Regions from separate parts of the Sodalis sp. RH16 genome, predicted to be linked through region 3. Evidence: riboswitches for the same ligand, from Rfam matches in the RefSeq annotation. Region 3 holds a riboswitch; each other region holds the start of a gene.
The links. Region 3 has a riboswitch for cobalamin ahead of btuB (TonB-dependent vitamin B12 receptor BtuB). Riboswitches for the same ligand answer to the same signal wherever they lie in the genome.
Positions count from the first base shown of each region.

Region 1: it holds a riboswitch for cobalamin, as region 3 does, so the genes downstream of both, ACL2XJ_RS14130 (energy-coupling factor ABC transporter permease) here and btuB (TonB-dependent vitamin B12 receptor BtuB) in region 3, are expected to answer to the same signal.
Region 2: it holds a riboswitch for cobalamin, as region 3 does, so the genes downstream of both, ACL2XJ_RS22150 (cobyrinate a,c-diamide synthase) here and btuB (TonB-dependent vitamin B12 receptor BtuB) in region 3, are expected to answer to the same signal.

Region 1 is NZ_CP178737.1:3,066,555-3,076,886, reverse strand. It holds gene ACL2XJ_RS14170 (hypothetical protein) at 1-376, shown strand, start outside; gene ACL2XJ_RS14165 (hypothetical protein) at 400-999, shown strand; gene ACL2XJ_RS14160 (SDR family NAD(P)-dependent oxidoreductase) at 1,173-1,967, shown strand; gene ACL2XJ_RS14155 (hypothetical protein) at 2,011-2,865, opposite strand; gene rlmF (23S rRNA (adenine(1618)-N(6))-methyltransferase RlmF) at 3,081-4,055, shown strand; gene ACL2XJ_RS14145 (energy-coupling factor ABC transporter ATP-binding protein) at 4,291-5,130, opposite strand; gene cbiQ (cobalt ECF transporter T component CbiQ) at 5,142-5,918, opposite strand; gene ACL2XJ_RS14135 (hypothetical protein) at 5,915-6,268, opposite strand; gene ACL2XJ_RS14130 (energy-coupling factor ABC transporter permease) at 6,270-6,935, opposite strand; cobalamin riboswitch at 7,201-7,419, opposite strand; gene ACL2XJ_RS14125 (hypothetical protein) at 7,728-7,916, opposite strand; gene ACL2XJ_RS14120 (hypothetical protein) at 7,910-8,122, shown strand; gene ACL2XJ_RS14115 (hypothetical protein) at 8,137-8,262, opposite strand; gene ACL2XJ_RS14110 (hypothetical protein) at 9,068-10,072, opposite strand; gene ACL2XJ_RS14105 (DUF2612 domain-containing protein) at 10,072-10,332, opposite strand, start outside.
Region 2 is NZ_CP178737.1:4,858,315-4,868,646, reverse strand. It holds gene pduC (propanediol dehydratase large subunit PduC) at 1-925, opposite strand, end outside; gene pduB (propanediol utilization microcompartment protein PduB) at 944-1,753, opposite strand; gene pduA (propanediol utilization microcompartment protein PduA) at 1,750-2,034, opposite strand; gene pocR (transcriptional regulator PocR) at 2,575-3,501, shown strand; cobalamin riboswitch at 3,683-3,866, shown strand; gene ACL2XJ_RS22150 (cobyrinate a,c-diamide synthase) at 3,995-5,359, shown strand; gene cbiB (adenosylcobinamide-phosphate synthase CbiB) at 5,445-6,413, shown strand; gene ACL2XJ_RS22140 (cobalt-precorrin-8 methylmutase) at 6,437-7,081, shown strand; gene cbiD (cobalt-precorrin-5B (C(1))-methyltransferase CbiD) at 7,081-8,202, shown strand; gene ACL2XJ_RS22130 (cobalt-precorrin-7 (C(5))-methyltransferase) at 8,199-8,879, shown strand; gene ACL2XJ_RS22125 (decarboxylating cobalt-precorrin-6B (C(15))-methyltransferase) at 8,869-9,441, shown strand; gene ACL2XJ_RS22120 (cobalt-precorrin-4 methyltransferase) at 9,438-10,211, shown strand; gene cbiG (cobalt-precorrin 5A hydrolase) at 10,192-10,332, shown strand, end outside.
Region 3 is NZ_CP178737.1:1,474,096-1,484,427, forward strand. It holds rRNA gene ACL2XJ_RS06695 (23S ribosomal RNA) at 1-1,013, opposite strand, end outside; tRNA gene ACL2XJ_RS06700 (tRNA-Ala) at 1,230-1,305, opposite strand; tRNA gene ACL2XJ_RS06705 (tRNA-Ile) at 1,498-1,574, opposite strand; rRNA gene ACL2XJ_RS06710 (16S ribosomal RNA) at 1,649-3,191, opposite strand; gene murI (glutamate racemase) at 3,545-4,420, opposite strand; gene btuB (TonB-dependent vitamin B12 receptor BtuB) at 4,365-6,245, opposite strand; cobalamin riboswitch at 6,315-6,502, opposite strand; gene trmA (tRNA (uridine(54)-C5)-methyltransferase TrmA) at 6,634-7,743, shown strand; gene ACL2XJ_RS06730 (MFS transporter) at 8,028-9,386, shown strand; gene ACL2XJ_RS06735 (NADPH-dependent oxidoreductase) at 9,778-10,332, shown strand, end outside.

The DNA of each region.
Region 1 (10,332 bases), 1.6 Mb from region 3:
GAGTGCGATTCACCGCAATCTGGCAATGCTGTTTTTATCCTGCAGCGGCGGGATTCCCGATGAAAGCTATCCCGCTCCGGCAAAGAGCGGGGTCCCGGTGCTGCTATTGGAGCACGGCCGTATCCAGGCGCTGCGGCAACAGCTTTTGTTACTGATCGGCAGTTATGAGGGCGGCCTGCCCGGGATGCGAACCGCAAGCAGCAAAGCGTTGCTTGATACGCTGGATGCCTGGGTTACCGGGGCCATTAAAATCCGCAAAAAAAGCATCGCCATAAAAGAAGCCGAGCTGAGTCAGACTTTTTCTTTATGGCAACGGGATTTACAGCGCCTGGGGGATACATTGCGTTTTCGCATCAATGAGCTTCGTCAACGTTAACCCTTACGGGATAAGGAATGGGTATGTGGTGGTTTATCCTGCCGATGCTGGCTTGGGCTTACAGCCTGTTTGCCCTTTCGGGGCGTGCCCGGACGGTTTCCCCGGGTTTGGCGCCGCCGCTCCCGCCATATGAGGTGGTTTTATGGTCCATAGAGGAAGAAAGCCCGTCAAAGGCCCGGTTCATCAGAGAAAATGAAATTATCGCCGATACCAAAATCGCGCTGCTTAAATTATATGGCGAACATCCGTTGCTGATCGTCCGGGACGAGTCGGCGCCGGTCACCCTGACCTTTGACGCGTTATGCCGATTTGCCGAGCAAGGGCAAGCCAAAAAATTACCGGCGCTGATCAAAGATCTGTCGGTATTGATACCCGGTACCGCTATGAGTCCCGCCAGGGAAAAACAAAAAGCCGAGCTGGCAAGACTCAAAGAAGAAGTCGCCGCATTTATCCAGCTGCGTACCACGCTGGCACAAGTCCAGCTGCGTACCACGCTGGCACAAGTCCAGCTGCGTACTACGCTGGCACAAGTCCAGCCGCGTACCACGCTGGCGCAAGTCCAGCTACCCACCACGCTGGCGCAGGGGGCTCTTCACGGAGAAAATGACCGGCTGTCGGATTGAGCGGTCCCTCCACGGCCGACAGCGACTTAATGATCCGGCCCCCCTGTGGCGCAACGCCAAAATCAAAAGGAGAAAAAACCGGCCTGCGCTATAGGTATTCCCGCCAGATCCCCCATAATAAATAACTCATGTCCTGCCGAGCCATTTTATTTCGCAACGCAAAGGAGACAATTATGCACATTGATTTATCAGGTAAAACCGCCCTGGTCACCGCCTCAACCAGCGGTATCGGCTTCGCCATTGCCAACGGCCTGGCACGGGCCGGCGCCGCCGTGGTCATCAACGGCCGCAGCCAGGATACCGTGGACAAAGCGCTGGCCGCCATCGCTGCTGATGTTCCCGGCGCCGTCCTGAGCGGGATCGCGGCCGATCTATCCGATGCCGCGGGTGTGGCGCGTTTAACGGACGCGGTACCAAAGGCGGATATTCTGGTGAATAATGCCGGCATCTACGGCCCGAAACCTTTTTTCAGAATAGACGACGACGAATGGGAACACTATTTCCAAACCAACGTGATGTCCGGCGTACGCTTGTCGCGCTTCTATCTGCCGGGCATGCTGGATCGCAATTGGGGCCGCATCGTCTTTATCTCATCGGAATCGGCGCTGAATATTCCCACTGAAATGATCCATTACGGCGTGACGAAAACGGCGCAGCTCGCGGTTGCGGGCGGGTTGGCCAAGCTTGCCGCCGGCAGCGGCGTAACGGTGAATTCCGTATTGCCCGGACCGACACTGTCCGACGGGGTCCGGGCCATGCTGAAGGGAAGCGCGGAGGAAGCAGGCATCAGCATCGAAGAGGCCGGAGCCGATTTCGTACGCACCCAGCGCTCCACTTCTATCCTGCAACGGCTGGCAACCCCGGAAGAAGTGGCCAATCTTGTGATCTACACCTGCTCAACGCAAGCTTCCGCCACCACCGGCGCCGCATTGCGGGTAGACGGCGGCGTGGTGAACAGCATCGTTTGATTGAAAATGTCGCTTCACGCCGGGACCGGGGAGGTGGGATGCGTTACCAATATTGATATTGCATCGCCGTGCTTCTGTGGCGCTTTATGACATAAAGAGGGAAGATTTCCGTTTCCCGGCCGTAGCTTAAAACACAATTCCCCACCGCGTCGAAGCGCTGGCACTCTTCAATCTTGGAAATCTGGCTGATGGATGTGGTTGAAACCGAATTGGAGCCCAGTTCCCTTCCCGCGTCATCGTAACGGTAGGTCGTGGAGCCTTTCGAAGACGCGGTGGTGGCTAACAGGCCTTTTTTGTCGTAGTTATAAACGTACTGATCGTTCGCCAGCGCATCCGAACCGCGCGAGACGCTTTTCACCAGCCGGCGCCGCTTGTCATAGCTATACACCGTGGTAGTAAAGCCTTTTTGATCGTTAATGGTAAAAGCATCCGTAGACGTGGCGATCAAACCGGTTTTATCGGTGGAAAAATTGATTTTTCCCAGCTTGTGGGTCGCCAATGTCTGGGTCCCCTCTTTATCCAGGATGACGGTAATTTCATAGTCGGATTCCCAGCCGCCCGGCGCTTTGACGGTATGGTTGATCATCCGCAGGATCACGCTGCCTTCGGATTTACGATAATCAAAAAGCGCATCGGACAAGACACCGCAGCGATCAAAGCGAATGTTGCCGGAGGCCTGTTCATTCACATCCTTTCCTACCATGCCGGAGACCATCATCTTGATATTCCCCCTCGCATTGCCGTCCAACATGATGAGATTGTTATTGTCGTTCACCCTGCGATGTTTGTCAGCGCAGCTAACCGCGGCAACGGCGGAGGTGGACAACAGGCTTCCCAATAAAAACACCGCCGCCCATTTCTGGAAAAGTGTGATCATGGCGTTTTGCAGCATATCCATTTGCGAGAGGAACACTCATTCTATAGCAATTGCCCCTCTCCATCCATTGTCCAAACTGCGGTGACGATGTCTGAGGGGAATATCGCCGCCAAACGCCATAAGATAAGGCTGATTTTTTCCGGCATCGATTTTCCGGCTTTTTGCCGTCCACTCCCCCCTACGCCGGACATTGTGTTATCTTAGCCGCCGGAACAACCCGCCTGAGAATCTGAACGATGGAACACAAGAAAACCTTCCCGCAGCAAAAAAACCACCTGCATCCGCGGAACCGCCATCGTTCACGCTATGATTTTGATGCGCTGATCGGCCGTTGCCCGGCGCTGGCGCCGTTCGTTAAACCCAATGCCTGGGGAGACATTTCGGTGGATTTTGCCGATCCCGCGGCGGTGAAAATGCTGAATAAAGCCTTATTACTACATTACTACGGTATCGAGCATTGGGATATTCCTGCGAATTACCTCTGTCCGCCAATTCCCGGCCGAGCGGACTATATTCATTATCTCGCCGATTTGCTGGCGGACGGTAATGGTCAAGAAATACCCCGTGGCAAAAATATCGCCATCCTGGATGTGGGCGTGGGAGCCAGCTGTATTTATCCCATTATCGGCCAGCATGAGTACGGTTGGCGTTTCACCGGCTCGGAAAATGACAAAATCTCGCTGAATTCGGCCAAAATGCTGGTGGAGATGAATCCCACGCTGAGAAACAGCGTGCGGTTGCGCCACCAAAAGCAAAGCGACGCTATTTTTGACAATATCATCGGCATCGCAGAACGCTTTGACGCTACTATATGCAACCCGCCTTTCCATGGTTCGGCGGAGGAGGCGCGCGCCAGCACCCGGCTGAAGCTGCATAAACTCGGCAAAGGCGAAGTGGCGGACACGCCGGTGCAAAATTTCGGCGGTAAAAATAACGAACTCTGGTGTGAAGGGGGTGAATTGGCCTTCGTCGGCAAGATGGTCGAAGAAAGCGTCGGCAAAGGCAAAAACTGCCTGTGGTTCACCTCGCTGATTTCCAAGCACACCACCCTGCCGCCGCTGTATGAGGCCCTGAAGCTGGCCGATGCGTACGATGTGCGCACCATTGATATGGCCCAAGGCCAGAAAATCAGCCGCTTTATCGCCTGGACCTTCCAGAATGCCGAACAACAGGCGCAATGGGCCGCCGAGCGCTGGCAGAAACCGGAATAACCCGGCGGCTCCCGGCAGTGAGAAGCCTATAAACAGCCGCCGAGGACAAGCCGTTAACGTTAGCGGCTGGCGACAGCAAGAATCAACGTTACCCTCGGCGCTCGCCGGCCTGTCGTGGCGACACGGTTCAACGGGATTACCTTCGGCGGGCGCCGGCGTGCCATGGCGACAAGGGTCAGCAAGATAACCCTCGGCGCTAACCGGCCTTGCAAATCGGCACGTCCGGATGGAATAATCACGATTTGGGCGCCAGCGCCGCCTCTATCATCTCTTTGGCCTGACCGATGGTTAGCGGCAGCCCCTTTTCATCGAGCCGGCCGTCGCGCATCAACAGCTCCGCCAGATGAGCCACCCGAGGCAATCTCAGTTCGAAACGCCGCAGAATGTCTTTTTGATTGAAAAACTCAGAGAGATTCCCCCCCAGAACCACTTCCCCTTTATCCATCAAATAGACCTTGTCCGCCAGCAGCGGAACGATATCCATATCATGGAGGGTAAAAATCAGGGTGATGCCCAGGGTTTTATTGATATCGTTCAGCATATGCACCAAATGACTGGCCGACCGGGGGTCGAGGGCATTAAAGGGTTCATCCAGCACCAGGATCTTCGGTTTCATCGCAATTACGCTTGCCAGGGCAATGCGCTTCTTCTCGCCGCCGCTGAGATTAAAAGGATTGCGGTGAATGTAGGACTCCATGCCGACGATATTCAGCGCCCAGCGTACGGTGTTATCCAATTCCTCGCCGGCAATTTTCATGTTAACCAGGCCGTAGGCGACTTCCCGATAAACCGTGGCGTTAAACAGCTGGTCGTCTGAGTCCTGGAAAACCATGCCCACCCGGCGCCGCAGTTCAATGAAGTTCTCCCTCACCACCGGCAGGCTATCCACCACCACCCGTCCGCCCTGAGGCAACAACAGTCCGTTAAAGAGCTGAAACAGCGTCGACTTCCCCGCGCCATTGGGGCCCAAAACAGCGACACGCTCGCCCTGGCCGACGGTCAGATCCAGATGATTCAGTGCATTGTGTTTACCGTCATAAGAGAAGCTGACGTCGGAAAGCTTGATAATGTCCATGGTTTTCTCGGTTAGCGGCTTAACACATTCAGCGTGACGACCAATATCAGCAATAAGCCGGCGGCCAGGCCAATCAATTTATCCCGCCTTGGCACCTTGGTGGTAAAAAAGCACAGGTCGTGACTGTCTTCATCATAACCGCGAGCCAGCATGGCCTGATAAATCCGCGTGCTTCGGTCCAGGGATCGGATGAGGATACCGCCGGCGACCTTACCCGTATCCCTGACTCTGCGCAGCCAGGAAACAGTCTCTCCCAAGCGGCTGATTTGCGCCTGCCGCATGGTAAAGGCGGTATCCTGCATAATAAAAACATAACGATACATCATATCCGCAATATCAATAACGGTATGCGGCACTTTGCAAAGGCGCAGCGTTTCCAGGATATCTATCATCGGCGTGCTGAATGACAGCGCGGCAACCAGGGTCACCGCCGCCATGATGCGTAAAAAAAGGACAATACCGAAGACCAATCCCTCCTGATAGGCATCAAGGGAAAAGTAGTGAAGCGGAATAGTGAACAGCAGCCGGCTGCCATGGGTGAACAGCACGCTTAAAAATACCAGCCAGGCAATACCCATCGGCATGATCAAGCGTTTTAACAATGCCCTGCGGTCAAAGGGCATAACGCAAAACAGACTGATGGCGGCCAGCCATAATGCCAGCGCCAGATACCATTGGCTCAAGACGGAAGCCACCGCCACCGCCGACAGCAAAACAACGGTTTTTACCCGGCTGTCCAGCCGGCGCAGGGGACTGGAGGATTCATCGGCGAAACGCGCCAGGCTCATGATTCTTCTTCTTTGCTCCCGACGGCGTTGCCCTTGCCGCCAAACAGCTTCAGCCAATGATATCCCACAATCAGGCCGGCGAAAAAGTTGGCCACGGAAAAGGCCCCCACCTCGGCATCCCCCGGCAATTCCACAAAGGGATGATGAGGTTTGTGCGCCACGCCGGTGGCCAAATCATTGACGTGGTTATCCGTACCGCTGCCGTCCATGTTGTGGGTGCTCATATAGGTTCCCGAGGCAAAGATAAACAGCAGTATAACGCACATGACCGCCAGCATGGTTTTGGTGAATCCATCAAAAAACTGGGTCTTTTTCGCCTCTTCGGTCGGAGTCTCAATCTGCAATGACATGTTATGCTCCCGTTCTCGTCAAGATTCCCGGCAACAGGTCAGGACGCCGGCTGACCATGGCCTGCAGCACCGCGGCGGTAAAAACCGCCTCGGCCACCGCCAGCGGCAGTTGCGTCGGACCGTAGCCCATGAAAAAAATCATCCACTGCTTCACCAGCGGAACGTTGCCGTGCAGGCTTAACGCCAGCTCAAACGCGCTGATGAGATAGGTCACCAAATCCCCCACCAGGCCGGCCATGCCCGCGGCGAGCCATAACGGAAAACGAAACGCCCTGAAGAATTTCCACACGGCGTAACCGGAAAAAGCCCCGGCAATGCCCATGGAGACCGTATTGGCGCCGATGGTGGTAATGCCGCCATGGCCCAGGAAGACCGCCTGGAAAAACAGCACAATCATCGACACAACCGCGGTGGCGAACGGACCGATAATAATCGCCGCCAATGGCGTGCCGCACGGATGAGAGCTGGAGCCGGTGACCGGCACCGGCAAATGCATCGCCGAGATAACAAACACCGCGACGCCGATCATGGCGAGGAAAGGTTTATAAGCGAGATTAGTTTTGATTTTTCGTTTTATTTCATAGATGCCCGGCACAACAAAAACCGCCGTCACGGCATAATAAACGGCGCACGCCGTCAGCGGTAAAATTCCATCTTCGATATGCATGCCTGATCCTCACGAGTGTCAACTATACCCATCATCTCTCTCGTTGCAGCTGTGCTAAATAGACTCTTTCACTCGAATAACCTGCCTGAGTAAGCCTCATCGGGATTTTTCGCTTGCCGCCGCTTGAAAACCATTGGGTATATAACACAAATTAAAAAACCAACATGCGGCAGTGAAGGAAGGAAAATAAGTTCAGACACGGGGAATGTTAACCACTCTCGCCGCGAAGTTATAACCGAACCCTTCCCATCACCCCGGGGATTGGTACTTCCTGTATGAGATGGGCCGGTCTCCTGGCTTGCCGTCATTCTTCTTTACCGCCTTCCCATGTCATAAAACACAGTGGCTGAAGGTAAATTCGTCAGGCTTACAGTAGCGGGGGCTGCGCCGGAATATTGATTATCCCAAAAGGGATCTGCACCGGCTTTCCGTTTCACCCGCCTCGCGATCGCGAAGCTAAGGCACCCAAATCTCGGAAATTTATCCTGAGTTTTTTTTCAATTAACGTCAAGGGGTAATTAAACCTTATGGCGGGATTTTATTGCGGTAGATCATGATAAGAAGAAATGATGAACGGGAGAACTTAGCGGGTGGATATCAGATTTTGTTAGGGAGGCGGGGGTTGTGCTTAAAATACCGGAAAATATTTGTAACGGTGAAATATGATTTACATCAAATATTGCCTTATAAAATTTAATTAGAAACATGCATCTAAATCAATTTTATAAAAATCAAGAAATCAAGCAACCTGCTTATTGCGCCGATTAAAACAACCGGCGCGACATTATAATATTATTCTATTATTTCAATTGGCGGTGCGGCAAATCCGCCTGGAGCTGTATATCCCCAACCAATCCATGCCTGCGAATTTTCCGGTATTAAAATTGGTGGGATATCGTCGCCAGCGTCAAAAGGTGTAACGCCATCCCACACACAGACATTTATGACCACACCGTTTTGAATTTCTGCATAGTTTGCCATACACCTCACCACTCTATTTCTATAAAACCAGCGCTACCAGCGCCACCATTTCCACCACTGCCACCGCCAGAATATGGCGTTGCGCCGCCCGAACCACCAGCCCCATAACCACCCGCTGGAAGACCGTTCAGGCCGGCACTACCAATACCCGCGCGCTGATTGCCCCCACCCCCACCGAATGGCGAATTACCACCATTGCCCGATAAACCAGGCCAGCCATTTATTGAAGTATTTGCGCCCGGTGAGGCACTGTCACTTCCAGAACCGCCTTGAGGAAATCCGCTACCACCCGCACCTCCGCCCAAAGCTCCAGTACTGATACCAGCCCGGCCGACACTGCCGCCATTTCCCCCCGACAAGGTGATTAATGATCCTACTATCGTGTTCCCGCCGTTAGAACCCTTTGTGGCATTGTCTGAGCCCTGTCCACCTCCAGTACCTCCTGATCCAGCGCCACCTATAGTAATAGGAATTACCTGTCCTGGCGTCACATTGAACACCGCTCTCTGAATCGATTGACCAGCACCGCCCCCGCCAGCGCAAGAGCCGGAAGCATTTGCTATATTGTTACTGCCGCCACCGCCACCACCACCGCCGCCAGCGCATCCGGAAATATAAATCGTTGTAACGCCTACCGGCACAGTGAAATTGCCGCTGGAGGTAAACGTAGCAAAACCATGGGGCGCCAGGGCTTCATAATCCGCCTGGGCGGTGACGTTAGCACCGGCACCTGCGGCAAAGGATTTGAAGTTGTTTGTTGTCATTAGAAATCCTCCAATAATTTTATCGAATGGATATAATGATTAAGTGAGCATATATTCAAAATTTGTATATATATAATCACGTTTAAACTTACAGGTTAAAAAATTAAAAACCCGTTATTGAAAATTTCCGTATATTCTGGAATGTTTTATTTGATTAAAAACATCACAATGTCAAACAAATTAATATATAATATTAACCATGCTGTCTAAGCATTAACAGGCGGAACGATGAATTCGTCCTGTTTATATAACCACCCCATATCTACAGGTGAATCATCGGTAATAAGTATCGGTATTGTATTATCCGGCCAAACAACGGGTGTCATTCCATCCCATAATATGATATTGACAACAATTTCTTTATTAATAAGTGCATATCTAGCCATATTATGCATACTCCCATATTATAACCATACCTGGCGCTCCTGAGCCGCCGGAGAAAGCTGACGCTGTATTTTCTGTATTAGCAGCCCCGCTTCCTCCAGTGCCAGGAGATACCGCCGTTTGACCATTATGCCCAACCGCGTTTATTCCCGCGCCCGCGCCCATACCAGACTGTCCCCCTTCCCCGGGCAATAGAACCAATGTGGAAATAACCGTTGATGGGCGCCCCTGTCCTCCCTGCTGTGAAAGAATATTCGCTCCAGTTGGAAGAGATGGAGTGGCAGTGCCTTGTGGCGAAATTGGCGGAATAGCTGGCCCAGTTTTTATTCCACCTATTCCCCCAGGCGCGGAAAGCAGCGAGCCAAAAGAGGTTAGCCCACCATTACCGCCATTTGAGCCAATAACAGGAACGCCCGCAGCACCAATAACAACAGCAACTCCTGAAAATCCACCGGTATATCGAGATTTTCCATACGAGCCACCAGAGCCGCCGCTTCCTACCGATGTTGCGCCAGCCGTAGTAACAGATGCGCCACCACCGGCACCGCCACCACCTTGTACCTCAACGATAACACTAGTCGTTCCTGGCGTTGGCGTGTACGTTCCAGACGAGGTAAATGTCCGAACATTAAGCAGCCGCCCCATGGCGCCAATATTCACCAGTGCCGTTGATTGCGCAGCGCTGCCGGCGTCTTTGATTTCTGATAAATTATTAGTCTTTTGTAAAAAACTGGCAGCACCCTTAGAATTCAATGCCGCAATCAGATTATTGAGCAAGGTTGCCGTATCGCCATTATCCAGCACATCCGCTGATAATTGATTTGATATAAACTGCGCCAGAACGCTGGAAAATACCGTCGCCTGTCGTAGCACCTTATTCACCTGCGCCGAAGACGCCTTGCCCGCCGTAAAGCCCGATGATAATTCCGCCAGCGCTTGATAATCCGCCTGATCGATAACATTGGCCCCGGCGCCGGTGGCGAACGGTTTAAAATCATTGGTTGCCATTATAAATTCACTCCCCATGAGCCGATATCAAAACCGGCGATATATTGGTTGTCCATGTCGAAGCCGAAAAACTGATTGTTGGCCGATGGGGTTAATATTTCCCCGGCATAAACCCCGGCGGCTTTTACCGTTAAATAGCCCTGGCGAATGGCGGCCAGCAGTTCACGGGAAACGTAATCCATGCTGGTTTCGGCAAATACCCACAGAGCAATGGTCATATCCTGGTTATCCACTATCTGCATAAATAACCCGGAGCCGGC
Region 2 (10,332 bases), 2.8 Mb from region 3:
CCGCGGACGGAATACCGATACAGCTGACCGAACCGTTTTGCAGCCCCTGCACGCCGGCGGCGCGGGTGATGAAAATACAGCGCGCCTCCAGATACAGCATGGATTTGCCCTCGGCGTAGCCCATTTGCACTTCCGAGCCGGAGCCGGAGGTAAAGCGCATTTTCAAACCGCGGGAGGCATAAGAAGAGGCCAGGAAGCCTTTTGACCACGGCGTATCGTCGCCGTCGGTGAATACCGGTTCGGTACCGTAGACGGAAATGGTTTCCGCATAACAGGTATGGCCCAGCATGCCCAGCTTCAGTTCGGTGGCTTCTTCCAGCGAGCATTGCGTCAATACGCCGGGACGGCCCACTTGCGAGCCTACCAGCAGCGCGATGGCGTTAAACGGCGCGTAGCGCGCCACCGCCACGGTGGTTTCCTGTTCATCGAAACCGCGGAACGCGCCTTCAGCGGCATCAGCGGCGATTTGCACCGGGTTATCCTGAATATTGGTCACGTGGGCTTGTTGCGACGGAGTACGGCGAGCGCGCATTTTCTGCATCGACATCATCATTTCCACCACGTTCATTTGCGACATCACTTCGACGATTTTTGCCGGCGTCATGGCGGTGGTGAGCGGAATGATATCCCCACGCGATATATTCGGGTCGCACAGCATCTTGGCCAGTTTCACCGAGTCCATCGCCATGACTTCTTCGGCGCGGGGCAGGTTGATGCCGTAGTTGGCGATAAAATGATCAATCAGATCAAACTGCTCGCGAGGCTTACCGTCCAGTTCGGTGATTTTGCCGTTGACTATCTTGATGGACGGCTTGGGATCGTTGGGGCTTTCCATGGCTATAAAGCCTTCTTCCACCCACTCTTTGACGAATCCGTCCTGGTTAACCGGCCGTTTCGCCAATGCTTCAAATCGCTTGGATTTCATGCCATCCCCCCTAAGGAATCAGATATAAGACGGGCGATCGTTTTGCGGCGCGGCGCCCAGCGTACCGAGCAGCGTTTTGCCGATTTCACGGGCGGAGATCACCGCCTGACGGACCGCGCCGGAATCGCCGGATACCACCAGAATGACTTCGTTGCTAAAACTGGTGCCCTTGGCGGGGGAACTGTAGGCCACCACATCCACATTGGCGGATTTCACCGCCGTATCGGCCATCACCACGCCGATGGCGGCGGGCGCGCCGACAATCACGCCGCAGGCTTTGCCCAGGGGCGCGCCGAAGGCCTTTTCCAGCGCATAGCTGGCGCGGGCGCTGTATTGCAGTTCGATATGGCCGGCGTCATTGGCGTAAACGTCGCCAAACGTCCGATCCAGCTCCTTAAGCGCCACTTCCACCGCCCGCTTGACATCGGAGACATCTTCACCGCCAAAGATAATCAAAGAGCCGTGGCCGGCGCCGCCTTTGGTATCGCGCGCCAGCTCAATGCTGACCACTTCGGTGTTGGTGGCTTTCACTGCCTCATCCGCCGCCATGATCTGCGGACCGGCGCCGGTACGTGCGCCAAGAATGCCGATGGAGCGGTAATGTTTTTCCTGCTTCATCGCCGACAGCACCTCGCTGTCGACATTGGCAATCACCAGGCCAATGGTATCGCCGATGGCCGTACCCACAAATTCAGTCAGGTTACAGGTTTTCTCCGACATATCCGGACCTTTATCCAAGGGTGTGTGAGAAGGAGACGCCGTGGCGCCTTCACCGATTTTTTCCATCACCTTAGCCAAAATCTCCTCAATGGCTTTATCGGTGTTCATTCACGTATTCCTTTCGGCAAAAACTTCTCCACATCCCCGTGGGGGCGCGGAATAACATGGGTCGCCACCACTTCGCCGACGTTGGCCGCGGCCATGGCGCCGGCGTCGGTGGCGGCTTTCACCGCCCCTACGTCGCCGCGTACAATCACCGTAACCAGACCGGAGCCGATTTTTTCATAACCGACCAACACGACATTGGCCGACTTCACCATCGTATCGGCCGCTTCGATGGCGGCGGTGAGACCTTTGGTTTCAACCATACCCAGGGCTTCTTGTTGCATTTTGTTACCTCGACCAATCGTTGATATGCGTTGGGTGTCCGGCTGGAAATATACCCAAACGCCGTGAAAATTAATGGCCGTCCTGCATTGTAAATAGCGAAAATGATTGGCGCGGCTATAGCAAAAATTAGGTTTGATTATTTAATAAAGCGAGCTGTGACCGGTCAGGGGGGAATGAACAGCCATAGCAAATATCCGTAATTGAAGTTTCAGTATTCAATTAACCGACTTGAAAAGTAAGAAAAGTTATGATCTGAGCTGATAATGCTCATTCCACAGAAAATGAATAATAACGAAAAAGTGTTATCTGATTTAAAACGACAAACCCAGCATTGACGGTATCTGTAGTCCGATGGGCGCTTAAAATTGATTATGGTTTTACTATTTATTACCTGCGGCGTTCTCCCGGCGCGGCGGGAAACGGCGTTTAGCCTTATGTGCTATCGAACCCCCGTTTTGATAATTGTGTACCGGAGCACATTATCAAATGGGTAAAAAATGATTGAATCTAAGGTAGCTTTGAAGAAGAAAGGGGGGAATATGAATTCCGGTAGTTTCATGGATTCAGATTTGATAAATAAAATCGCGCAGGATTTCGCTAATGCCACCAATCTGGCGGTTGTGGTGGTGAATATTCACGGCGAGGAAGTCTCGGATTTATATCACTTCACCCCTTTTTGTCAATTAATGCGCCAGGATCCGGAGATGAGCCGGCGCTGCCGTATGAGCGACAGGTGCGGCGGACTGGAAGCGTCAAAATCCAATCAGCCCTGCATTTACCGCTGCCACGCCGGCCTGACCGACTTCTCCATTCCGCTGCTTATCAGCGGACATTTGGTTGGGTTTGTCTTATGCGGACAGGTCCGGGTGCATGACACCGTAACCCTGCCTTCGGTGCAGGACTGTACCAGCAGGGCTTGGCAAAAAGATTATCAATTAACTGAAAGCTATGAAAAAATTCCGGTGGTGGATTTCGATCGCCTCATCTCATCCGCCGATTTGCTGAAAATGATTGTGGATAACTACCTGAAACAGCAGTTGGAAGTGGTGGTATTCAAGGAGCACGGCGACGGGCCGCTAGAACGCCGGACGGCGGTTCCCAGCCAGCACGAGAGCAAGATGAAAAAAGCGTTGCGCTGCATCGACAATCATTACTTCGAGGATCTGCGGCTGGAAGACGTGGCGGCGATGGTCTACCTCAGTCCCTATTATTTCAGCAAACTGTTCAAGAAATACCAGGGGGTCGGCTTCAACGCTTATGTTAATCAATTGCGTATGCAAAGCGCCCGGCAGATGCTTGAACAAAGCGATTGGCCCATCGCCACTATTGCCCGCAATCTCGGATTTTCTCAGGCAAGCTACTTTTGCAAGTTATTTCGCCAAACCTACCGTATTACTCCTCAGGCCTATCGTGAACAGCGCTTTTCGCCGCCGGAAAATAAAGATATCGTTGCTTTATTTAATTAATTTTATCCCTTTAAATTGACGTAACAAAAAAATGTTATCGCCATCCGATAAATTCCAAATAAATCCGCCGCCGCGAACATTTTTTTTGATCCGAAAGGGGGTATATTCACCTTTGAATACTTTACATTAGTCATCAACGGCCGATTGCCCGGCTTCACCAGGGCCGCCGGCCGCTGTGGAAAAGTACATTTTGCATTCAGGTGAAACGTGCCGCAAGGCCGTTAGGGAAGGAGGTGAAAATCCTCCGCAGCCCCCGCTGCTGTGATGCCGACGACTCCGTGATAACCACTGATCTCAGCCGATTGGGAAGGTTCGGAGAAGGATGACGCCAAGCCAGAAAACCTGCCTGATTGCCTATAGCCTTTATAGGCTCGGTAACAACTCCTTCGGCGGGAAGCGGGTTGTCCCAACAATGCCGTCGGGACAGTGAGTCTCCCGCAGCCTTTGTTTGCGACAATCCCCAGCGGCGCCTCTGGGGAGTAACGGGATGAAGATGAAAGCGATACTCATCGGCGGCGCGCAAAGCGGGACAGGCAAGACCTTGCTCACCCTGGGACTGCTGCGCGCCCTGGCGCGGCGAGGTTTGCGGGTGCAGCCCTTCAAATGCGGGCCGGATTATATCGATACCGGCTGGCATCAGGCGGTAAGCGGTATTCCCTCGCACAATCTCGATGCCTATATGCTTGAATCGTCAACGCTGAACGGTCTGTTCAACCGTCATATGTCCGGTGCCGATATCGGTATCATTGAAGGCGTCATGGGTCTTTACGACGGGCTGGGCAGCGATGGGGATCGGTGCAGCAGCGCATCCCTGGCCAAGCAGCTGCGGGTGCCGGTGATACTGGTTATCGACGGCAAAGCGGTTTCCACCTCGGCGGCGGCAGTCGTCTTGGGGTTCAAGCAGTTTGACCCGGCGGTGAATATCGCCGGCGTCATTATCAATCGCGTTTCCTCGGAAAATCATTTCAACCTCATCAAAACCGCCATCCTGCGCTACTGCAATGTGCCGGTATTGGGTTACCTGCCGCCATTGCCTGACTGGAATTTACCCTCCCGCCATCTGGGGCTGATTCCGGCGCGGGAGTCCGAACGCGGGCAAACCCAATGGGAGCAGTTGGCTGACGGCGTTGAGCAACATATCGATCTGGATAGATTGCTGGCATTGGCCGAGTGCCGCCCCGATGGAGGCCGGCTGCCCGCGCTGCCGGGCCATGAGCGTTATTCCAGGCTGACCCTGGCCCTGGCGGACGACGAGGCGTTTAATTTTTATTATCCCGACAACCTGCGGATGCTGCAGGATATCGGCGTACGAATTATCCGTTTCAGTCCGCTGCACGATCGGGTATTGCCTCCCTGCCAAATGATCTACCTCGGCGGCGGTTTCCCGGAAATGTTCCCGACCCAGCTGGCGGATAATCGGCCCATGCGCCAGGCGCTGCTGCGCGCCGGACAGAACGGCGCCGCCATCTATGCCGAATGCGGCGGCCTGATGTATCTGGGGGCGGCGCTGATAGTACAGGACGGCACCAGCTATCCCATGGTGGGACTGCTGCAGGGCTTTAGCCGCATGACCCAGGGGCTTAAACGCTTCGGTTATTGTGAAGGCCGGTCGTTAAGCGACAATCTGCTGGCGGGCCGGGGTGAAACCCTGCGCGGGCACGAGTTCCACCACTCCGAATACATCACCGATGAAACGCCGCTGTTTCGCATGAGCAAAACCGCCGCCAACGGGGACGTCCACCAGTGGGCGGGCGGGTACGGCGGCGGCAACATTTTCGCCAGCTATCTCCACGTGCACTTCTACCAGCGGCCCGCCATGGTGAAACGCTGGCTTGATCTGGGATGCGCGCAATTATGACGACTGCTGCGATATTGCCTGTTCAACAGGCGGTCATATCCATGAGCGATGCCGGTATGCTTTTGGTGCGGGGAGACGCGGCATGTTGACGCTCAGCGCCTATATTGTCGGTTATTTTCTCGATCTGTGGCTGGGGGACCCTCCCCATTGGCCCCATCCGGTACGCTGGATGGGCAACGCCATCAGCGGAATGCAGCGGCTGATCCGCCGCTGTTGCCCCGGCGAATCCATGCTCTATGCGGGCGGCGGCATACTGTGGCTGACGGTGGTGGGGGGAACCTGGCTGATAGCGGACCTGGTGTTGCGATTACTGTCGTTCAATCCCTGGCTGCAGTGGCTGGCGGAGGCCTGGTTAACCTATACCCTGCTGGCCACCCGCTGTCTGCGCGATGCCGCCATGGCGGTGTATCACGCCCTGCGGGCGGATACCCTGGAAGAGAGCCGCCGGCAGCTCTCCTATATCGTCGGGCGCGATACGCAGCATTTATCCCGGCCGCAAATCATGCGGGCGGTGGTGGAAACCGTGGCGGAAAACAGCGTCGACGGCGTTATCGCGCCGCTGTTTTGGCTGTTTATCGGCGGCGTGCCGCTGGCCATGGCCTATAAGGCGGTAAATACCCTGGATTCCATGGTGGGTTACCGCACGCCGAAATACCGGGCCATCGGTTATGTCTCGGCAAAACTGGACGACCTGGCCAACTGGCTGCCGGCGCGGCTGGGCTGGATAGTACTGGCGCTGTCGGCGGGGGCGCTGCGCCTGGACGGGCGCCGGGCCTGGCGCATCGGCTGGCGCGACCGCTATCAGCATAAAAGTCCCAACTGCGCCTGGTCGGAAGCCACGGTGGCGGGGGCGCTGGGGGTGCGTTTGGGCGGACCCAACCGCTATTTCAATGAGTGGGTGGAAAAACCCTGGATCGGCGAGGAAACCCGTGAAATCGATCTGGAAGATATCACCGCCGCCATTCGCCTGATGTACCTGGCTTCCGCCATAACGCTGGTCTTGCTGTGCCTGCTGCGTATTGTCGCGGCACATTATCTGCAACCGAATCTGTGACAACGCCCGGAGCGATGAAAAGAATGCCTTATATCAAGCAACCGCAGCAAATCGAACAGACCAGTTTCGATATTATCCGGGACATTATTGCCCGCGAGCGGCCTGAATTTCATTTCTCCGACCCATGGCAAGAGAAGATCATCCTGCGCGCCATTCATACCAGCGCGGATTTCGACTGGCTGGATATCCTGCATTTTTCCGCCGATGCACCCGCTGGCATCGCCAGCGCCCTGGCGGCCGGATGTACGCTGTATACCGATACCACCATGGCGCTGTCTGGCATCAATAAGCATGAACTGACCCGCCTGGGCTGCCGGTTCCACTGTTTTATCGGCGACGAGCTGGTGGCGGCACAGGCGCGCCGGCAGGGCATCACCCGTTCCATGGCGGCGGTGGACCGGGCCGTCGGCGAACCGGGTAAAAGCCTGTTTGTGTTCGGCAACGCGCCGACGGCGCTGTTTCGTTTGCTGGAGCACCAGGCCGCGGGCACCGGCGCCCGGCCGGAAGCGGTGATCGGCGTGCCGGTGGGTTTTGTCGGCGCCGCCGAGTCCAAACAGGCGCTGGCGGAAAGCGGCCTCACCTGTATCGCCGCCCTGGGACGCAAAGGCGGCAGCAATATCGCCGCCGCCATCGTCAACGCCATTTTGTATCAGCTGCGGGAGGCCTGATGGACGAGGTGATTTGGCATAACGGCAAGGCCTATCGCAAGGGCTATACCACCGGTTCGTGCGCCACCGCCGCGGCGAAGGTGGCCGCGCTGATGCTGCTGCGCCAGCAAATCATCGACAACGTCTCCATCGTCACTCCGTCCGGCGCCACGCTGCACCTGAACGTGGAGCGGCCGCTGATAAGCCCGGCACAGGCCACCGCGGCCATTCGCAAGGACGGCGGCGATGATGTGGACGCCACCGACGGCATGCTGATTTTCGCCCGGGTCAGCCTGCGCGGCGACCCGGCCATCGTCATTGACGGCGGCGCCGGCGTCGGCCGAGTCACCCGCAACGGTATCGGGCTGGACATCGGCCAGGCCGCCATCAATAAAACTCCCCGGCAAACCATCGAGGCGGCGGTGCGCGAGGTGATAGGTCCCGGGCGCGGCGCCGACGTGGAAATTTTCGCCCCCGAAGGGGAAGAGCGGGCGCGAAAAACCTACAACGGCCGGCTGGGCATCCTGGGAGGGATTTCCATTATCGGCACCACCGGCATCGTCACGCCGATGTCCGAGGAGAGCTGGAAAAGTTCGCTGTCGCTGGAGCTGGGCATGAAGCGGGCCGAAGGGCGCGAACGGGTGATCCTGGTGCCGGGCAATCACGGCGAGCGTTTTGTGCGCGAGCAATTGGGACTGGATCCAGGTGACGTTGTCACCATGAGCAATTTTGTCGGTTATATGCTCAAAGAGACCGAGCGGCTGGGCTTCCGGCAGGTATTGATGGTGGGGCATTTCGGTAAGCTTATAAAAGTGGCGGCGGGAATTTTCCATACGCACAGCCATATCGCCGACGGGCGGATGGAAACCCTGGTAGCCTGGCTGGCCCTGTGCGACGCTCCCCATGAACTGATGCACCGGGTGGCGGCCTGCCTTACCACCGAGGAGGCGATGGCGCTGATAAACGATGCCGGCTGGCAGCGGGTCTATCCGGCCATTGCCCGGCGGGTGGCGGAGCGTATGACCGAGCTGCTGCGTTTCTCCCCCCGGCCGCCGCGCTGCGATGCGCTGCTGTTCTCTTTCGATCAGCAGGTGCTGGGCAGCAGCCGGCCGGTGGCGGAATTAACGGAGGCGTTTCGATGAACGATGCCCGCCTGAGCGTGGTGGGACTGGGGCCTGGGGATGTGGGTTATCTTACGCCCCGGGCCAGAGGGCTGATTGAACGCTGCGACGTGCTTATCGGCAGCCCGCGCCAGTTGGCCTGCTTCCCGGAAGTACGCCAGGAGAAACGGTTGCTGGACGCCTCCCTCCCGGCCCTGGCCGCCTGGCTGGCCGCCCACCGGGAGCAGCGGGTGGTGGTGCTGGCGTCCGGCGACCCGATGTTATACGGCATCGGCGATTACCTGAGCCGCCATGCGGACGGGCCGCTGCTGGTGGTGCCCGGCATCAGCGCGGTGCAATACCTGTTCTCGCGCCTGGGGCTGTCCATGAACGATATTTATCTTACCAGCAGCCACGGCCGCGAACCGGACTTCGATTTTATACTGCGGCACGGCAAAGTGGCCATGATGACCGACCGGCATATCGGACCCTATGAAATCGCCCGCCAGATCCTGTCGCGCGGCCTGCGCCGTACCCTGGCGGTGGGAGAAAATCTCTCCTATGCCGACGAGCGTATCCATATTCTGTCTCCCCAACGCGTGGCGCGGGAATATGACATGAATGTGGTGGCGATCCTCGATGAACACTACCTTACCGCCGGCCATGGCGCGTTGCGAAGCGGAGCGGACAAATGGACAGGTTTCCCTGATGAAAGATGAAGACTTTATTCGCGGCGCCGTGCCGATGACCAAACGCGAAGTGCGTCAGATAGCGCTGGAGCGGCTGGATCTGGCGCAAGCGCAGGTGATGGTGGACGTGGGGGCCGGCACCGGCAGCGTGGCCGTTGAAGCCGCCTGCCGCTACCCGGCGCTGAAGGTCGCGGCCATAGAGCGCAACGCCGAGGCCCTGGACCTGATCCGCCGCAATTGCGACAAATTCCGTCTTGGCCGGGTGCAGGTCGTCGAGGGCGTGGCGCCGCTGCCGTTGCCGCTTCCTTTTGCCGGACAGACCGACGCCGTTTTTGTCGGCGGCAGCGGCGGCAATCTTCAACAGATTATCCTCTGGGCCGGCGATCTGCTGGCGCCGGGGGGACGGCTGGTGATTAACCTCATCCTGCTGGAAAACCTCAATGAGGCGCTGAAAAGTTTAACCCTACGGGGTTTTAGCCGGCCCGATTGTATCCAAATCCAGGTATCGTCTCTGGCCCGTCTGGGTAACGGTCACTATTTCAAGCCGAACAATCCCGCTTTTATTCTTTCCTGTCAGAAGGAGAAGGTATGACAGAGTCATTTGATCGACGGTTGGTGTGGTTTGTCGGCGCCGGACCGGGGGACCGGGAGCTTATCACCCTTAAAGGGTACCGGCTGCTGTGCCGGGCGGATGTGGTTATCTATGCCGGTTCCCTGATCAACCCCGCTCTGCTGGAATACTGCAAACCGGAGGCGAAGTGTTATGACAGCGCCGGCATGACCCTGGAAGACATTATCCGGCGGATGCATAAAGGGATAGCCGAAGGGCGGCTGGTGGCGCGGCTGCAAACCGGCGATTTGTCGCTGTACGGCTCTATCCGCGAGCAGATTGAAGAACTGGCCAAACTGGGAATCGGTTTTAGCACCGTGCCCGGCGTCAGCGCGTTTCTCGGCGCGGCGGCGCAAATGGGGGTGGAATATACCGTGCCCGAAGTGTCCCAAAGCCTGATTATTACGCGCATGGAAGGGCGCACGCCGACGCCGCCGCTGGAATCCCTGGAGTCTTTTGCCGCCCATCGCACCTCCATGGCGATTTTTCTGTCGGTGCAGGCCATCGAACGGGTAGCGCGGCGGCTGATGGACGGGGGCTATCCCGCCGACACGCCGGCGGCGGTGATTTTCAAGGCCACCTGGCCGGAAGAGAAAACCGTGCGCGGGACCTTAAGCGATATCGCCGGCCTGGCCCGGGCGGCGGATATCGGCAAAACCGCGTTGATATTGGTCGGTGCCTTTATGGGCGACGAATACCATTATTCCAAACTTTATCATGCCGGATTCTCTCATGAATATCGTCAAGCCTGAGTCGGTCGCCCTGTTTTGCCTGACGCCGGGGGGAATACGGCTGGCCAAAAGATTGTCCGCCCGGCTGCCCATGACCTGTTTTACCAGCCAAAACCTGCTGGAGCCCGGTTTCGAACCGTTT
Region 3 (10,332 bases):
TTTGGGACCTTAGCCGGCGGTCTGGGTTGTTTCCCTCTTCACGACGGACGTTAGCACCCGCCGTGTGTCTCCCGTGATAACATTCTTCGGTATTCGCAGTTTGCATCGGGTTGGTAATCCGGGGTGGACCCCTAGCCGAAACAGTGCTCTACCCCCGAAGATGAATTCACGAGGCGCTACCTAAATAGCTTTCGGGGAGAACCAGCTATCTCCCGGTTTGATTGGCCTTTCACCCCCAGCCACAAGTCATCCGCTAATTTTTCAACATTAGTCGGTTCGGTCCTCCAGTTAGTGTTACCCAACCTTCAACCTGCCCATGGCTAGATCACCGGGTTTCGGGTCTATACCCTGCAACTACACGCCCAGTTAAGACTCGGTTTCCCTACGGCTCCCCTATTCGGTTAACCTTGCTACAGAATATAAGTCGCTGACCCATTATACAAAAGGTACGCAGTCACCCCGATTTCTCAAGGCTCCCACTGCTTGTACGTACACGGTTTCAGGTTCTGTTTCACTCCCCTCGCCGGGGTTCTTTTCGCCTTTCCCTCACGGTACTGGTTCACTATCGGTCAGTCAGGAGTATTTAGCCTTGGAGGATGGTCCCCCCATCTTCAGACAGGATATCACGTGTCCCGCCCTACTCATCGAACCCACAACTCCTGCACCTTCGGATACGGGGCTATCACCCTCTGTCGCCGGACTTTCCAGACCGTTCTCCTGATGCAAAAGCTGATGGTGGTTCTGGGCTGTTCCCCGTTCGCTCGCCGCTACTGGGGGAATCTCGGTTGATTTCTTTTCCTCGGGGTACTGAGATGTTTCAGTTCCCCCGGTTCGCCTCATTGCGCTATGGATTCACGCAATGATAGTGCAACGAATTGCACTGGGTTTCCCCATTCGGACATCGCCGGCTAATAACGCTTCATATCAGCTTACCGACGCTTTTCGCAGATTAGCACGTCCTTCATCGCCTCTGACTGCCTAGGCATCCACCGTGTACGCTTAGTCACTTAACCTCACAACCCTAAGATGTCTTAGGTTTGCTTGCTTTGAGAGACTCGCATACTGATTTTGCTCAGCATGTTTTTTCAAATTTTCAGCTTGTTCCGGATTGTTAAAGAGCAGTATTTCGCAGCATACTCAACACGCGTTCACCCGCAGGTGCCGCCATATCAGTGTGCTCTGAAATAATTAAAGAAAAACCAGACAATCTCTCATTTCGCGGCGCGAAATGGTGGAGCTAAGCGGGATCGAACCGCTGACCCCCTGCGTGCAAAGCAGGTGCTCTCCCAGCTGAGCTATAGCCCCAAGTCGTTTCTAACCTTTTAGTATCGTATCAATTCTTTTTCACGCGAATATCGCTGTGCATCAATGAAGAATACAAAGCAACGTCGTTAAAAAGGAAAGCAACACGATAGCCCATTCGTTTCCAGGCAAGGCGTGGGGTCACGAAGTTTATAATAATAAACGAGTGGCGCCGCAACGCAGCATGGGAAGGAATGGTAGGCCTGAGTGGACTCGAACCACCGACCTCACCCTTATCAGGGGTGCGCTCTAACCACCTGAGCTACAAGCCTATAGAAGGTTTTTCTTGCTCAATACTGTTATCAGACAATCTGTGTGGACACGTCACTCGACGCGCATCTTTCGGTAAGGAGGTGATCCAACCGCAGGTTCCCCTACGGTTACCTTGTTACGACTTCACCCCAGTCATGAATCACAAAGTGGTAAGCGCCCTCCCGAAGGTTAAGCTACCTACTTCTTTTGCAACCCACTCCCATGGTGTGACGGGCGGTGTGTACAAGGCCCGGGAACGTATTCACCGTGGCATTCTGATCCACGATTACTAGCGATTCCGACTTCATGGAGTCGAGTTGCAGACTCCAATCCGGACTACGACGCACTTTGTGAGGTCCGCTTACCCTCGCGAGTTCGCTTCTCTTTGTATGCGCCATTGTAGCACGTGTGTAGCCCTACTCGTAAGGGCCATGATGACTTGACGTCATCCCCACCTTCCTCCGGTTTGTCACCGGCAGTCTCCTTTGAGTTCCCGACATTACTCGCTGGCAACAAAGGATAAGGGTTGCGCTCGTTGCGGGACTTAACCCAACATTTCACAACACGAGCTGACGACAGCCATGCAGCACCTGTCTCAGAGCTCCCGAAGGCACAACCTCATCTCTGAAGTCTTCTCTGGATGTCAAGAGTAGGTAAGGTTCTTCGCGTTGCATCGAATTAAACCACATGCTCCACCGCTTGTGCGGGCCCCCGTCAATTCATTTGAGTTTTAACCTTGCGGCCGTACTCCCCAGGCGGTCGATTTAACGCGTTAGCTCCGAAAGCCACGGCTCAAGGCCACAACCTTCAAATCGACATCGTTTACAGCGTGGACTACCAGGGTATCTAATCCTGTTTGCTCCCCACGCTTTCGTACCTGAGCGTCAGTCTTCGTCCAGGGGGCCGCCTTCGCCACCGGTATTCCTCCAGATCTCTACGCATTTCACCGCTACACCTGGAATTCTACCCCCCTCTACGAGACTCTAGCCTGCCAGTTTCAAATGCAGTTCCCGAGTTAAGCTCGGGGATTTCACATCTGACTTAACAAACCGCCTGCGTACGCTTTACGCCCAGTAATTCCGATTAACGCTCGCACCCTCCGTATTACCGCGGCTGCTGGCACGGAGTTAGCCGGTGCTTCTTCTGCGGGTAACGTCAATGATTGAATCTATTCAATCCAACCCCTTCCTCCCCGCTGAAAGTGCTTTACAACCCGAAGGCCTTCTTCACACACGCGGCATGGCTGCATCAGGCTTGCGCCCATTGTGCAATATTCCCCACTGCTGCCTCCCGTAGGAGTCTGGACCGTGTCTCAGTTCCAGTGTGGCTGGTCATCCTCTCAGACCAGCTAGGGATCGTCGCCTAGGTGAGCCGTTACCCCACCTACTAGCTAATCCCATCTGGGTTCATCCGATGGTGTGAGGCCCTAAGGTCCCCCACTTTGGTCTTGCGACGTTATGCGGTATTAGCTACCGTTTCCAGTAGTTATCCCCCTCCATCGGGCAGATCCCCAGACATTACTCACCCGTCCGCCGCTCGCCGGCAAAGTAGCAAGCTACTTTCCGCTGCCGCTCGACTTGCATGTGTTAGGCCTGCCGCCAGCGTTCAATCTGAGCCATGATCAAACTCTTCAATTAAAAGCTTGATGCTCAAAGAATCTACTGTTTCATTCATTACTGAATTAACTGGTAAACACTCTAAGACTTGTATTGTTGTGTTTCGATACGGTCTTGTGAGTGCCCACACAGATTGTCTGATAAATTGTTAAAGAGCATGGCCGGGGAGGTCTAAATCTCACCTGGCGCGGGTTGCGTATATTACGTTTTCCCGCTGAAGAGTCAAGCTTTTATTTGTTTTAACAAAGCGCTTTTCCCTTCCCGACCCGGTCCGTCGCAGCGGTTAATCCCGGTCAGTGGAGGCGCATTATAGGGACTTCCCGAGGCGTGGCAAGCGCTTATTGCAGATTTTTCGCTGACAGGCTAATTCTTACTCAAGACGGCGTCGTCATAGACAATTTTTCCAGTGAAAAGAAGCCATAACGCTGCAAAACCGGCAACAATTCCATCGATTGCGGCGTCATGGTTAAACAATAGGCTTTATTTTCACTCGTAGAGCCGGTACCGGTTATTTCATGTGCGATAAGCCAGGCCGCGCGTTTCGCAATCGCGGAACCTGAATCCACCAGCCGGGTGCCGTCAGGCAACACCGCTTTGAGCTCCTCCGCCAACAAGGGGAAATGGGTACAGCCCAGCACCACCGTATCGGGCGGCTCGACTAGCCGCAGCCAGGGCCGCAGAATTTTTTGCAAAACGGGGAGCGCAATGGTTTCACCATGCAGTTTGGCTTCTGCCAATTCAACCAGTTCGGCTGAACCCAAGGTGATGATATGGCAGTCGGCGGCAAACTTGGCGATCAAATCATGGGTATAGGTACGGTGTACCGTGGCGCGGGTAGCCAATAAGCCGACGATGCCATTGCGAGTAAGTTTGGCGGCAGGCTTGATCGCAGGCACCACGCCGACGATCGGGCAGGCAAAACGCTCCCGTAAAGCGGGTAAGGAGATAGTGCTGGCGGTATTACAGGCCACAATCACCATATCCAGCGCGTGCAATTGCTGAACAGCTGCGACGATATTGACCACTCGCTCGACAATAAAGTCTTCCGGCTTTTCGCCATAGGGGAACTCTTCATTATCGAAAACATAGATATAATGCGGATCCGGCAGTAACTCCCGCACTTCATCATAAATGGATAAACCACCCACCCCTGAATCAAAAATCAGGATGGTGGGTCGTTTTGTCTTGCTACCGTCAGAAGGAATAGGTTCCCGTGAGATAAAATTCTCGTCCTGCGGTCTGGTAGCCATAAGCTGTCTCATACTCTTTATCAAACAGATTGGCTATTCTACCACGAACCGTCAGGTGTGGCGTTAACGGATAAGAAGCGGCAATGTCCCATAAACTGACGCCCCCCATCTTCACCACCTGTTCAGTGTTATAATCCGTGTCATAACGCTGGCCGAGGTAATGGTAGTTAAGAGACCAGTCAATGGACGCCACTTGCCAATCCAACTGGTATTTTATCTGCTGCTTGGCCCGGCGGGCCAGGATCTGGTCCGTGGTGGCGTCTCGGGGATCGAGATATTCCAGGGTTAATTGATGCCGGAGCGGGCCGGTATCTACCGAGGCGGTCCATTCCACCCCTTTGATACGGGCTTTGCCGATATTGTAGTAGCGTTCATCCGCCGTATCGTAATCGATGAGATTATCAATATCGTTACGATAAGCCGAAATACGCCAGTCCACCGGACCTGTCAGTCCTTCAACGCCGCCTTCCCATTGTTTGCTCTCTTCGGGATCCAGGTTGGCGTTACCGCCATAAGCGCCGTAGAGCTGGCCCAGGTTCGGCGCCTTGTACGCGGTGCCGTAAGAGCCGATCAGGCGGTAGCCTTCGATAAACTCCCAGGCGGCGCTGCTTTGCCAGGTGCCGTGCCAGCCAAATTGTGAATTGTCATCTCCCCGCACCGCGCCTTCCAATGTCACCGGTCCGAAAAGCTGCTGCGTCGTGGCATAGATGCCTGTGTTGTGCTGCTCGTAGCCATCGGTGAGGTAGTCGGTACCGGGTTCGGTTGTCTGTTTCTGCCAATCCACCCCGGCGCTGACCAGACCGTGAGTGACGTGGAGGGTATTGCCCCATTGCAGGTTGTATTGATCGGAATCGTCCAGGGTAGCGGAAGCCGAATAGGGTCCGTATTTGGGATCGTAGTTATAGTCCTTGGTATGGCTATAGCTGTATGAGAGCTGGGAGGCGTATATACCTTCCTGAAAACGCAGGCCGGTATCATAGGTGCGGCTATATAACTGGCGGGTATCGAGCAGCGCATCTTCATGCGCCGGGTCGGTATAGGCATAGGTGCCGTCATAAGCGGTACGATTGTCGTAGCCATACACCCGCGCGAAACCGCTGAACTGTTGATTGAACGTATGATCCAACGACGCGAACAGGGTCTTGCTCATGAATCCGTCCCGGTCGGGCTGCGCCGGATCGCCATAAGGGTCGGGCAAATTGGCCTGCACATCGAATCCGCGGGTATAGGTGTAATTTCCCGCCACCGTGGCCACGGTATTATCCCCCAGCCGCTGCTGAGTGGACCCATCGTAACTTTGGTAACCCTTTGAACCCATGCCGGCGCTCAGGGTGGTTCCGGGTTTTTCGCGGGTGGTGATTATATTGACCACCCCGCCGATGGCGTCCGAGCCGTAGACGGCGGAGCGCGGACCGCGGATAAATTCGATGCGCTGAACCAGAGAGATGGGAATTTGGCTAAGATCGGATGAGCCGGAAATCCCAGCCTGATTCAAACGCACGCCATCGATGAGCACCAGGGCGTGACTGGAATTGGTGCCGCGAATGAACAGAGAGCTTTGCTGTCCCAGTCCGCCGTATTGCGCGATATCCACGCCCGGTAAACGGCTTAAGGCTTCAGCTACCGATTTGATTTGGCCACGGTCGATATCCTCGCGGGTCACGACGCTGGTGGGCGCAAGCACTGATGAAACCGGCTGTGGAAAACGATTTGCCGAAACAATAAGTGTGTCATTACTGCCGTTTGGAGCGTTGTTATCCTGCGCCCACCCGGAGAATGTCGTAACGGACAATGCCGCCAGAACGGTATTTTTGATAGTCAACATTGACGTAGCATCCAATAGATAAAATAGGATGCCGCAGGTTCCGTGTTTGATAGCACGCGATAAACAGGGATATTGCGACGAAATACCGGCAGGTTTTCGGGCTTGGGATGTGTTTAACACCAGGCGACGACTTCCCGTCGAAAAGACAGTGTCTGCTTCCGCTATCGCCCTGACGTCCCCTCACCGCTGCGCGTCAGCTCCAGCTTAGAACTGGATTCCCTTTTAACTCACAAGAGACCGGGCAAATATCCTACAATCAAAGGGATAATTATGTCTATAGAACTCATTAGGTAAGAAATTATAAATTGAACAGCATTGGACATCATCCATTTATCCCCTACAATCCCCACAAACCGATAAAGTTGGCCCATATCGACGAGAAATCATCATGACTACCGAGACGTTGCCTATCGACGCTTACGAAACGCAATTGGCTGAAAAAGCCGCCCGACTAAAAGCGATGATGGCAGCTTACCGGGCGCCGGAGCCGGAAATATTCCGTTCACCGGTAAATCATTACCGGATGCGAGCCGAATTCAGGATTTGGCATGAAGAGCAGGACCTCTACCACATCATGTTTGATCCGCTCACCAAAGAGCGTATCCGCATCGATTTCTTTGCCGCCGGCAGCGAGTTAATCAATGGGTTGATGACGGCAATGATCCAGGCCTTGCGCCTTTCGCCGGTTTTACGCCGTAAGCTTTTTCAGCTGGATTATCTCACCACCATGAGCGGTGAAGCGGTCATCACGCTGATATACCACCGTCCGTTGGATGACGAATGGCGCGAGGCCGCCGCAGCGCTGCGGGATGAATTGCGGGCGCAGGGTTTTGCGGTAAATCTCATCGGCCGGGCCGCCAAAACCAAAATTTGCCTGGACCGGGATTATGCGGATGAAAGATTGCCGGTATCGGGAAGGGAACTCATCTACCGGCAGATTGAAAACAGCTTTACCCAGCCGAATGCCGCCGTCAATATCCATATGCTGGAGTGGGCGCTGGCGGCAACCCAAGACGCCCGGGGAGACTTGCTGGAGCTGTACTGCGGCAACGGGAATTTTTCGCTGGCGCTGGCGCGTAACTTTGAGCGGGTGCTGGCGACGGAGATAGCCAAGCCTTCGGTGGAAGCGGCACAGTATAATATTGCCGCCAACCATATCGGCAATGTGCATATCATCCGCATGTCGGCGGAGGAGTTTACCCAGGCCATGCAGGGTGTACGGGAATTTACCCGGCTGAAAGATATCGACCTGGCCAGTTACCGCTGCGAAACTATTTTTGTCGATCCGCCGCGCAGCGGGTTGGATGACGCCACGGTGGAGCTGGTGCGGTGTTATCCGCGCATCCTGTATATCTCGTGCAATCCCGAGTCATTGTGCCGCAATTTGGAATCCCTTTCTCAAACTCACGACATCATACGCATGGCGCTGTTTGATCAATTCCCTTACACCCGTCATATGGAATGCGGCGTCTTATTGACGGCAAAAACGCCTGAATGAGCGGCGCCTGTTTCAGGGCGCTCTGCACTGCCGATTCCCGCATCGGCGAATAATCATTTCCCGCCATTACCGACACCACTGGCCCCATGACTGCAAACGCCTCCGTCGGGGGGCAATTTTCCCATTCTTATGCCCAACTCTTGGGCCCCTCCCTGCCAGGCCCTGAATATATTTTTACCGCCTTAATCGATATGTGACATGCTTCATATCAAAAATCCCATGTAAATTTAAAATATACTTTCACATTAAATAAAATGACGTTTTGTTTTTCAATGGGGTGAAGGATGTCTCGGACAAACTATCGATGGGTAATATGCGCATTGCTGTTTTTTGGTACCACCATAAATTATCTCGACCGGCAGGTGCTGAGCCTGTTGGAGCCGGCACTAGCCAAAGAATTCAGCTGGAGCAACAGCGACTACGCGAATATCGCAGCAGTGTTTCAATTTACTTACGCTATCGGGATGCTCTTTGCCGGACGGTTTGTCGATTTTACCGGAAGCAAGGTGGGGTACGCCTGGGTGTTAGGCATTTGGTCCCTTGGCGCGGTATTGCATGCCTTTGTGGCGCAGATAGGGGGTGGGATTTCCGCTATGCTGTCCTCGTTGAGTATATCGGTGCCAATAACGATAGCCGGATTTATGTTCGCCCGACTGGTTTTAGGATTGGGAGAATCGGGAAACTTCCCATGCGCTATTAAAGCCGTCGCCGAATGGTTTCCCAAGAAAGAGCGTTCTTTCGCCACCGGCATATTCAATTCGGGGGCAAATGTAGGCGCCATCCTCGCTCCCTTGGTCGTTCCGTGGTTAGCTGTCCAATGGGGATGGGAATCAACGTTTGCCATCGTAGGTGTTATTGGCTTTGTTTGTTTATTCTTTTGGAAAAGATTGTTTGATTTGCCGTTGAAATTATTTACCAAAGGAAAATTGAATCAAGCAGAGTACGACTATATTTCCGAGGATGTGGATTCGAAACAAAACCGGGAACAGGAGCACGAAAAGATTTCCTGGTTTAGTTTGTTGGCCTATCGCCAGACCTGGGCATTCGCCATCGGTAAATTCTTAACCGACGGCGTATGGTGGTTCTTTATGTTCTGGCTACCGGCCTATCTGACCGCGCAATACAAGATGACAGGTACGCAAATGATGCTGCCCATCGCGACGATATATTGTATGACAATGGTGGGCAGTATCGGCGGCGGCTGGCTTCCCGCCATGTTCATGAAAAAAGGCCTTAATCCTTATGTTGCCCGTATGCGGGCTATGCTCTTTATCGCCATATTCCCGCTGTCCGCCCTTCTGGCCCAGCCATTGGGTCATGCAGGATTCTGGATGCCGGTTATCCTGATTGGTATTGCCGCCTCCGCTCATCAAGCATGGTCCGCGAATTTATTTACCACTGTATCTGATATGTTTCCTAACAAAGCCGTTGCCTCGGTAATTGGTATCGGCGGCATGGCGGGCGGATTCGGCGGCGTGGCCGTTACCAAGGTCGCCGGCGCGCTGTTCGATCATTATCAGGCGCTGGGAGAAATCAACGTGGGTTACGGCATTATGTTTATGTTTTGCGGATTAGCTTACCTCATTGCCTGGGCATTGATGAAAACGCTGGTGCCTCGATTTAAAGTCATTGAATTTGGTTAATGTTATTTAAATGTAACTGACGATACGCAGTCGTACTCTCGAATATCAACGAATACAGCTTGATTGCACAAGATATATTTGTGCTTTCAAGTTGTGAAGCAGCATCTCCCTCATCCTGCGTCGGGTTATAATTTATATATTCATTTTAAAATACATCCGGCCGAATTTCCTCGCGGCCATCTCCGTTACCAATATCTAACAACCAATTATCCGTTTTAACTTATTACATACCTCCATCAATTTTATTTTTCCGGCAGTGAAAACATATATTTCGCCTGCGCAGCCGATGCGGTAGATAAATATTTTGTTTCCATCATTGCATTGACACAATTGAAACAGATAGGTATGCATTGAGGTATCGCTTATTATCTCTTCCGGAGCAATTACATTAATGGCAACGTCAACATCCAAAGACCAGCAGCATGCCGCTTTGGCAGCGCGCTACGGCTCTGAATTGCCGCCCGAATGCGGCCCATGGAACGAAACCATCGCCGCTTTGCTGTCTCATCGCTCGGTACGGAAATATCTACCCAAACCATTACCGGATAATACGGTGACGACGCTCGCCGCTGCCGCCCAATCGGCCGCAACGTCATCTAATTTGCAAACCTGGTCGCTGATTGCCGTAACGGATCCTGCGCTTAAAGCACGTTTGTCCGCGGTTGCCGCCGGACAGAAACACATTATTGAATGCCCGCTATTTCTGGTGTGGGTGGCTGATTTATCAAGGCTGCGCCGCGTCGGCGAACAAAAACAGCAGCAGCTGGCGGCATTAAATTACCTGGAAATGCTGCTGGTAGCCACCATTGACGCGGCGCTGGCAGCGCAGAATGCGGTGGTGGCGGCCGAATCCCTGGGATTGTCCACCGTCTATATCGGCGCGCTACGTAACGATACCCAGCGGGTGGCGGCTGAACTAAATTTGCCTGAAGGCGCGGTAGGCGTG